DNA from 2 places in the Streptomyces sp. NPDC018045 genome. Region 2 is predicted to be linked to the other one. Evidence: predicted binding sites of a transcription regulator. Region 2 holds the regulator's gene; the other holds the start of a gene.

Region 1 (4,407 bases), on a different contig from region 2:
GCGAGCGCAGGAAGGACAGCGCGATGTGCGCGGACTCCTTCATCACGTCACCGAGCTGGCCCGTGAGCTGGACCCCCGACGCGCCGGTCTCCGGGTCGGCGAGCGAGGCCTCCACGTACAGCACGTCGCCGCCCGCGCCGGTGACCGCGAGACCGGTGACCACGCCCGGCACGGACGTGCGCCGCTCGGCCGGGTCCTGCGCCGACTCCGGGGTGTGGTGCGGCCGCCCGATCAGCGGACGCAGCTCGTCCACGCCCACCGTGAACGGCAGCGCACGCTCGCCCAGTTCGCTCTGGGCCGCGACCTTGCGCAGCAGCCGCCCGACGGCCCGCTCCAGATTCCGTACGCCCGCCTCGCGGGTGTACTCACCCGCGAGCTTGTGCAGCGCCCCGTCCGTGAGCGTGACCTCGCCGGGCTCCAGACCGGCCCGCTCCAACTGGCGCGGCAGCAGGTGGTCCCGGGCGATGACGACCTTCTCGTCCTGGGTGTAGCCGTCCAGCCTGACCAGCTCCATACGGTCGAGCAGCGGCTCCGGGATGGCCTCCAGGACATTGGCCGTGGCCAGGAAGACCACGTCGCTCAGGTCCAGCTCGACCTCCAGGTAGTGGTCCCGGAAGGTGTGGTTCTGCGCCGGGTCGAGGACTTCGAGGAGGGCCGCGGCCGGGTCGCCCCGGAAGTCCGAGCCGACCTTGTCGATCTCGTCCAGGAGGACGACCGGGTTCATCGAGCCGGCCTCCTTGATGGCGCGCACGATGCGGCCGGGCAGCGCGCCGACGTACGTACGCCGGTGGCCGCGGATCTCCGCCTCGTCCCGTACGCCGCCGAGCGCGACCCGGACGAATTCGCGGCCCATGGCGCGGGCCACGGACTCGCCCAGCGAGGTCTTGCCGACGCCGGGCGGGCCGACCAGCGCCAGCACGGCGCCTCCCCGGCGGCCGCCCACCAGGCCGAGGCCGCGGTCCGCGCGCCGCTTGCGCACGGCCAGATACTCGGTGATGCGCTCCTTGACGTCCTCCAGACCGGCGTGGTCGGCGTCCAGGACCTCCTTGGCGCCGGGAATGTCGTACGCGTCCTCCGTGCGCTCGTTCCACGGCAGCTCCAGCACCGTGTCCAGCCAGGTCCTGATCCAGCTTCCCTCCGGGCTCTGGTCGCTGGACCGCTCCAGCTTGTCGACCTCCTTGAGCGCCGCCTTACGGACGTCCTCGGGCAGCCGGGCCGCCTCCACGCGGGCGCGGTAGTCGTCGCCCTCGTCCTCCGGGTCGCCGTTCAGCTCGGCCAGCTCCTTGCGGACGGCCTCCATCTGGCGGCGCAGCAGGAACTCGCGCTGCTGCTTGTCGACGCCCTCCTGGACGTCCTTGGCGATGGCCTCCGCCACGTCCTGCTCGGCGAGGTGCTCGCGCAGCGCCTCGGTGGCCTGCTTCAGGCGGGCCACCGGGTCGGTGGTCTCCAGCAGCCGCACCTTCTGCTCGGTGCTCAGGAACGGTGAGTAGCCGGAATTGTCCGCGAGCTGCGAGACGTCCTCGATCTGCTGGACGCGGTCCACGACCTGCCAGGCGCCGCGCTTCTTGAGCCAGTCGGTGGCCAGGGCCTTGTACTCCTTGACCAGCTCGGTGACCGCGCCGGGCAGGGGCTCGGGCACCGTCTCCTCGACGGTGGTGCCCTCCACCCACAGGGCGGCGCCGGGGCCGGTGGTGCCCGCGCCGATACGGACCCGGCCGAGGCCGCGGATCAGCGCGCCGGGGTCGCCGTCGGACAGCCGTCCGACCTGCTCGACGCGGCCCAGCACGCCGATCGCCGCATACGCGCCGTCGACCCGCGGCACAAGGAGCACCCGCGGCTTGTTACCCGGTGAGGCAGCGGACTGCGCGGCCTCCACGGCGGCCCGCACGTCCGCCTCCGAGAGGTCCAGGGGGACCACCATGCCGGGCAGGACGACCTCGTCGTCGAGGGGCAGTACGGGCAGAGTGAGCGAGGTGGACGTCGAAGCCATGATCTCCCCTTCGGCAGGCAAGTTGAGCTGTACTCACTCAATGCGTGTGAGGTGGGAGATGTTCCCCCGCGCCTGTTCGCTGTGAGCGATCACCCACCGGCGGCTGTTCGGCTGTCCGGCCGCTGGGGGCGGGGCTCCGGTGCCCTCAAGCGCCGGACGGGCTTGTGCCGGCGCTCGGGATGGGCGGGGCTCACCTGGCAGGGGCGGCGTCCGGCGCCTTCGGCGCGGCTCGCCCCGTGGGGAACGAGGTCGTGCGGCCAGGGGCCACGGCCCTGTTCCCGTACAGCCAGGGCGCTTGATGCCTGATTGGCGAGACACATCCACCTGGCGGCGCGGAACCCGTTGCGGCGGTGGTCCGTCGCCGTGGTCGCCGCCCTGGCGGCACTCGCCGTGAACGTGACGGTGGCCGCCCCGGCGGCGCAGGCCGTCGACAACGACGGCACCTCGCCGTTCGCCACGTACAACATGCACGGCTCAGACAACGACCTGACCTGGCGATCGGAGATCGAGTCCCTGGCCGCGAACCACGCGGCGGTGGCGCTGCAGGAGGTCGGCGCCGGGCCCCTATGCCGGTGAACGAAAACCGGAACAATTACTGCCATACCCGGCTTTCTCACGACCGCGCCCCCAGCCCAGTTCCGTCACGGTGGTCGCCTGGCCCATCGGCAACAACGTCACCCACTACGTGTACTAGAGGACGTGGTCCGGCGAGGTGACCGCTCCGGGCCGCTCGACCAGGTCCGCGACTTCGCGGCCAGGGACCGCCGGGATGCGGCCTCCCGGATCGTCGCCGGCACGTGCGACGACCCGCGGGCGCAGTGGACGGTCAGCCACCTTCCGATGTCGGGACCCGAGCAGGGGAGGAACTCGCCACCGGGACCTGGCACGGTACGGAGGTCCTGGAGCTCCAAGGGGAACGCGACGTGAGCATGCGGGAAGCCGTGGGCGTGATCGCGAACGCTGTGGGTGCGGACGACTTCACCTATGAGCGGACCAGCCTCGCCGACTTCCCTGCGGCACTCCGCAGCAAGGGGGTGTCCGTCAACGTCGCGGACATGATGGCCGAGGTCGGCGAAGCCGTTAACTCCCGTCACATGCGTATGGAGCAGCCGCGTACCGCCCGCACATCCACCCCCACCTCCCTCGAACGGTTCATCGAGGAAGAATTCGCTCCCCGGTACCGCGCAGGGGCAGGCCATTACTCAGCGCTACACGCCACCTGACCGTAGCCGTACGAGGACAGTGCCGCTACGCGAGGCGTGGTTGCGGAAGGCCGGAGCGTGGGCGGCTGTTCCGCCGCTGTGGGGTGCTCAGGTCCGGGTCATGTGCATGAGTTCCCAGACGTGGCCGTCGGGGTCCTGGAAGCTGACGCCGTACATGGGGCCCTCTTCCATGGGCGGCTTCCAGGGGCTCGCGCCGGCCGCCAGCGCCTTGGCGAGGATGTCGTCGGCTTCTTCCCGGCTGTCACAGGACAGGCAGGTGAGGACTTCCTTCGTCTTCGCGGCGTCGCTGATGTCGCCGTTGATGAAGTCCCGGAAGCGGTTCTCCTGGAGGAGCATGACGCAGATGTTCTCCTCGACGACCATGCACAGCGTGTGCTCGTCGGAGAAGTCGGGGTTGAACGCGAAGCCGAGGCGGGTGAAGAACTCGCGGGAGACGGCGATGTCCTTGACCGGCAGATTGACGAAGATCATTCGCATGGTGGGTGCCTCTTCCTGACGGAGCGGGGCCCCGGCCTCCCGAGCCGGGTGCAACCCTCGCTCCACCTCCCCGTGAAGCCATGGAGAAGCGTGTTCAAGAAGCTAGCAACGGCCACTGACAATCGCCGCCGGACGAGGCCCGCGGGGGCGTCGCAGGAGAGGCCCGGCGAGCGTCCCGAGGATCAGGGCGAGAAGGTGGCCCGAGTCGCTGACGGGGTCCTCGGAGACCAGCAGGTTGTTGACGGCGAACCAGGTGACGCCCATCAGGAGCGGCCACCGGGCCCAGGCCGGCAGCAGGCCCGCCAGCGCGCCGGTGCAGGCCATCACGCCGAAGCTGATGCCGTAGTCGAGGCGTTGCAGGGAAGCGGCGGGGAGGTGGCCGAGGGCCACCGCGGCGCCGACCGGCAGTTCGGTGGCGAGGGTCGCGAGCGTGTGGCCGCCGAAGAAGACCGCCGCCGTCCGCAGCGCGCCGGCCCGGCGTTCCAGGGCCGTCAGGACGAACAGGAAGGCGACGGCGTACGCGGAGGTCAGGCCGCCGGCGATCCACAGGGCACTGGCGACGAGCACCCGCAGCGGCGCGTGCGCCAGGTGCTCGACATCCGTACTGGAGCCCCGGAGCAGGGCGTGGACCAGTTCGGGGTCGGCGTGCTCGGCGAAGATCGAGGTCGCGGTCAGGAGGAGGGTGTAGGCGAAGGTGAAAGGGGTGCTCAGGGGGCC
Region 2 (4,407 bases):
AGGAGAAGCCCGACGTCCCCGCCGAAGCCGCACAGACCCCTGATGACGCGGCGCAGGCCGAGTCCGCCGACACGGCGGGCTCGGCCCCGGCCGGGGATGCGAACCAGGACGTAGCTCTGACGGCGCAGTTGGATCAGGTGCGCACCGCGCTCGGCGAGCGCACCGCGGACCTCCAGCGGCTCCAGGCGGAGTACCAGAACTACCGTCGCCGGGTGGAGCGGGACCGGGTGTCGGTGAAGGAGATCGCCGCGGCGAATCTGCTCACCGAGCTGCTGCCCGTGCTCGACGACATCGGCCGGGCCCGGGAGCACGGCGAGCTGGTCGGCGGCTTCAAGTCGGTGGCCGAGTCGCTGGAGACGGTGGCCGCGAAGCTGGGCCTCCAGCAGTTCGGCAAGGAGGGCGAGCCCTTCGACCCGACGATCCACGAGGCCCTGATGCACTCGTACGCTCCGGATGTCACGGAGACCACGTGCGTCGCCATCCTCCAGCCCGGGTATCGCATCGGTGAACGAACGATCCGCCCCGCGCGGGTCGCGGTCGCCGAACCGCAGCCCGGCAAGGCCGCCTCGGAGGACGACGCGAAGGCTTCGGACGAGGAGAGCGGTGGCCCGGAGGAGGGCTGACGCGGCGGCGCGGGAAGCAGTTCGGGAGGAGGGACGTCGGGGATGAACACCAAGGACTTCGTGGAGAAGGACTACTACAAGGTCCTCGGCGTCCCGAAGGACGCCACCGAGGCGGAGATCAAGAAGGCGTACCGCAAGCTGGCCCGGGAGTTCCACCCGGACGCCAACAAGGGGGACGCCAAGGCCGAGGAGCGTTTCAAGGAGATCTCCGAGGCCAACGACATCCTCGGTGACCCCAAGCGCCGCAAGGAGTACGACGAGGCGCGGGCGCTGTTCGGCAACGGCGGCTTCCGCGCCGGCCCCGGTGGCGCCGGTGGCGGATCGTTCAACTTCGACCTGGGCGACCTCTTCGGAGGCGGCGCGCAGGGCGGCACGGCGGGCGGCGGCTTCGGCGGCGGGCTCGGTGACGTCTTCGGCGGCCTGTTCAACCGTGGTGGCGGCACGCGTACGCAGCCGCGCCGCGGTCAGGACATCGAGTCCGAGGTGACGCTCAGCTTCACCGAGGCGGCGGACGGGGCCACGGTCCCGCTGCGGATGTCCAGCCAGGCGCCCTGCAAGACGTGCTCCGGCACCGGCGACAAGAACGGCACGCCGCGCGTGTGCCCGACCTGTGTCGGCACCGGTCAGGTCAGCCGCGGCGGTGGTGGCGGTTTCTCGCTCACCGACCCGTGCGTGGACTGCAAGGGCCGCGGCCTGATCGCGGAGAACCCGTGCGATGTCTGCAAGGGCAGCGGCCGGGCGACCAGTTCGCGCACGATGCAGGTGCGCATCCCGGCGGGTGTCTCCGACGGGCAGCGCATCCGGCTGCGCGGCAAGGGCACCCCGGGCGAGCGCGGCGGGCCGAACGGCGATCTGTACGTCGTCGTGCACGTCGAGGCCCACCCGGTCTTCGGGCGCAAGGGTGACAACCTGACCGTCACCGTCCCGGTCACCTTCCCGGAGGCGGCGCTGGGCGGCGAGGTGCGGGTGCCGACCCTCGGCGGCCCGCCGGTGACGCTCAAGCTCCCGGCCGGGACGCCCAACGGACGTACGATGCGCGTGCGCGGCAAGGGCGCGTCGCGCAAGGACGGCACCCGCGGCGACCTGCTGGTCACCGTCGAGGTGAGCGTCCCCAAGGATCTCGGCGACGCCGCACGGGAGTCGTTGGAGTCCTACCGCGAGGCGACCGCGGGCGAGGACCCGCGGGCGGAGCTGTTCCAGGCCGCGAAGGGAGCTTGAGTCGGATGGATGGCCGGGGCGGGCGTCGGAACCCGTACGAACTGACCGAAGAGTCGCCGGTGTACGTCATTTCCGTCGCGGCTCAGCTCTCGGGTCTGCATCCGCAGACCCTGCGTCAGTACGACCGCCTGGGGCTGGTCTCGCCCGACCGTACGGCGGGGCGCGGCCGGCGCTATTCGGCCCGGGACATCGATCTGCTCCGGGAAGTGCAGCGGTTGTCGCAGGACGAGGGCATCAACCTCGCCGGCATCAAGCGCATCATCGAACTGGAGAATCAGGTCGCGGCCCTGCGCCAGCGGGTCGCCGAGCTGCAGCACGCGGTCGAGGGCGCGGCCGCCGCCATCCAGCAGCGGGAGGCGGCCGTGCACGCCTCGTACCGCCGCGACCTGGTCCCGTATCAGGACGTGCAGCAGGCCGGTGCGCTGGTCGTGTGGCGTCCGAAGAAGCGGTCCGAGTAGGCCGCCATCGTCTGCTGGCAGGGGCCGGGGTGCACACGCACCCCGGCCCCTGCCGCTCGTTCAGCAGCCGTTGTAGCCGGCCGTCGGCATGGACAGGCGGCGGTGCACATGGGACTTCATGGTGGACGTGTAGACCGGCTCGTCGTAGTCGGCGATCTCCAGCCGGACGCCGGCGGCGGCGCACCGGACGGTGAAGTCGTCGGCCGAGGCGATCGCGCTCTCCAGGGCACGGCGGCCGGGGGCGACGAACACGTCGACCAGGCCGGCCGCCACGTCCTGCCACAGCGCGGTGTGGTCGGCGCGGAGCCGGTGCACGCTCAGCCGGCAGGTCAGGTCGTAGTCGCGGGCCTGCGCCCACTGCGTACACATCGCGTGCTGGCTGTGGTCGTCCACCAGGAACGGGTCGTCGTCCAGCCCCGACAGCGGCATGAGGCAGGCGATCGCCGTCACTCGGACCGAGTTCATCGTGCCCCCCGGGACGTGGCGGGTGTGGGGGTGACGATACCGCCGCGCGACCGGCGCGGCGCAGGGGCGGTGCCGGGCGGCGAGGCGTATCCGCACGCATGGCCCCCGTGGTTACGCCCGGCCCAGCGCCTTGGTGACGGTGATCTCGATCATCACCCGGTCCGGCTTGGGGGTCGGAGTGCGGCCGTACCGCTCGGCGTAGCGCCGTACCGCGTCCGCCACCACGTCCGCGTCCGTACGGATCCGGGCGACGCCCTCCAGGGTGGCCCACCGCCTGCCCTGCATCTGGCACACCGCGACCCGGGCGCCGTCCGGGCCGCCCGCGAGGACATGGCCGACCTTGCTGCTGTCCTTACGGGTGATCACCCGGGCGATGCGCTGGTTCGCGTCGAAGGTGACACCGACCGGGACGACGTGCGGCGTGCCGTCGGGGCGCAGGGTGGTCAGCGTGCACAGGAGGTGCTCGCTCCAGAAGGCGAGGTACTCGGGGCTGAGGTCGTCCAGGTCGTGGGCCATGACCGGAAGAGTAATTGGGGAACCTGTGGGGATGCCGTGCGGAGGGACCGCGAAGGGCCGGCGAAGGTGGCGTGGAGGAGGCGTGAAGACGCCATGGAACCGCCATCCGCCCTGATGAAACGCGCAGAACGGCGGGCGGTCCCGCCACGGCGGCGGACGGCCCGGACCGGGACGACGGAGGCAGGTCGGGCGGGATCGGCCGGGCCGCGGCGGCGGCCGTACGCCGGTCCGGAGCGTACCCGCGCGGCGGCCGGCCGGCGCCGCGGCGGCGAGGCCCGGGCATGGACCGTGCCACCCGGTGCACCCGTAGGAGGGCCGGAAGACGCCGTGGAGTCCCCGGAACGGCCTTGAGTGGAATAGACTCAACTTATCGGACGTTGAGCTGAGCAGGTTCCACTGCCGGACCACGGCACCGATCACACACCCGAGCCCAAGGAGGAGCGCGCGAGTGGACGCCGAGCTGACCAACAAGAGCCGCGAGGCGCTGAGCGCCGCCAACGAGCGGGCGGTGACCGCGGGACACGCGGACATGACCCCCGCGCATCTGCTGCTCGCCCTCCTCGCCGGCGGGGACAACGAGAACATCACCGACCTGCTGGCCGCCGTCGGGGCGGACGCCGCCGCGCTGCGCTCCGGCGCCGAGCGCCAGCTCGCCGGACAGCCCAGCGTGCAGGGTTCCACGGTCGCGCCGCCGCAGCCCGACCGCGACACGCTGGCCGTCATCGCCGACGCGGCGCAGCGCGCCAAGGAGCTGGGCGACGAGTTCATCTCCACCGAGCACCTGCTCATCGGCATCGCCGCGAAGGGCGGCCGCGCCGGCGAACTGCTGACGGAGCAGGGCGCCACGGCCAAGAAGCTGCTGAGCGCCTTCGAGGACAGCCGCGGCGGCCGCCGGGTGACCACCCCGGACCCGGAGGGCACGTACAAGGCGCTGGAGAAGTTCGGTACGGACTTCACGGCGGCCGCGCGCGAGGGCCGACTGGACCCGGTCATCGGCCGTGACCAGGAGATCCGCCGTGTGGTGCAGGTCCTCTCACGGCGTACGAAGAACAACCCGGTGCTCATCGGCGAGCCCGGCGTCGGCAAGACCGCGGTCGTCGAGGGGCTGGCGCAGCGGATAGTGAAGG

Evidence for each region. The regulator HspR, encoded in region 2, represses chaperone genes until heat shock. The targets are predictions, from matches to a motif close to TTGAGNNNNNNNNNCTCAA.
Region 1: the regulator HspR is predicted to act here: its motif matches at 2,013-2,031, upstream of lon (endopeptidase La).

Annotation. Positions count from the first base shown of each region.
Region 1 covers NZ_JBIRFL010000013.1:139,552-143,958, reverse strand. The annotation lists gene lon (endopeptidase La) at 1-1,990, opposite strand, end outside; gene ACH4EB_RS25980 (hypothetical protein) at 2,297-2,566, shown strand; gene ACH4EB_RS25975 (hypothetical protein) at 2,681-2,824, opposite strand; gene ACH4EB_RS25970 (hypothetical protein) at 2,914-3,213, shown strand; gene ACH4EB_RS25965 (VOC family protein) at 3,301-3,690, opposite strand; gene ACH4EB_RS25960 (rhomboid-like protein) at 3,793-4,407, opposite strand, start outside.
Region 2 covers NZ_JBIRFL010000003.1:125,247-129,653, reverse strand. The annotation lists gene grpE (nucleotide exchange factor GrpE) at 1-623, shown strand, start outside; gene dnaJ (molecular chaperone DnaJ) at 666-1,841, shown strand; gene ACH4EB_RS08160 (heat shock protein transcriptional repressor HspR) at 1,847-2,299, shown strand; gene ACH4EB_RS08155 (hypothetical protein) at 2,360-2,764, opposite strand; gene ACH4EB_RS08150 (TIGR03618 family F420-dependent PPOX class oxidoreductase) at 2,876-3,280, opposite strand; gene clpB (ATP-dependent chaperone ClpB) at 3,729-4,407, shown strand, end outside.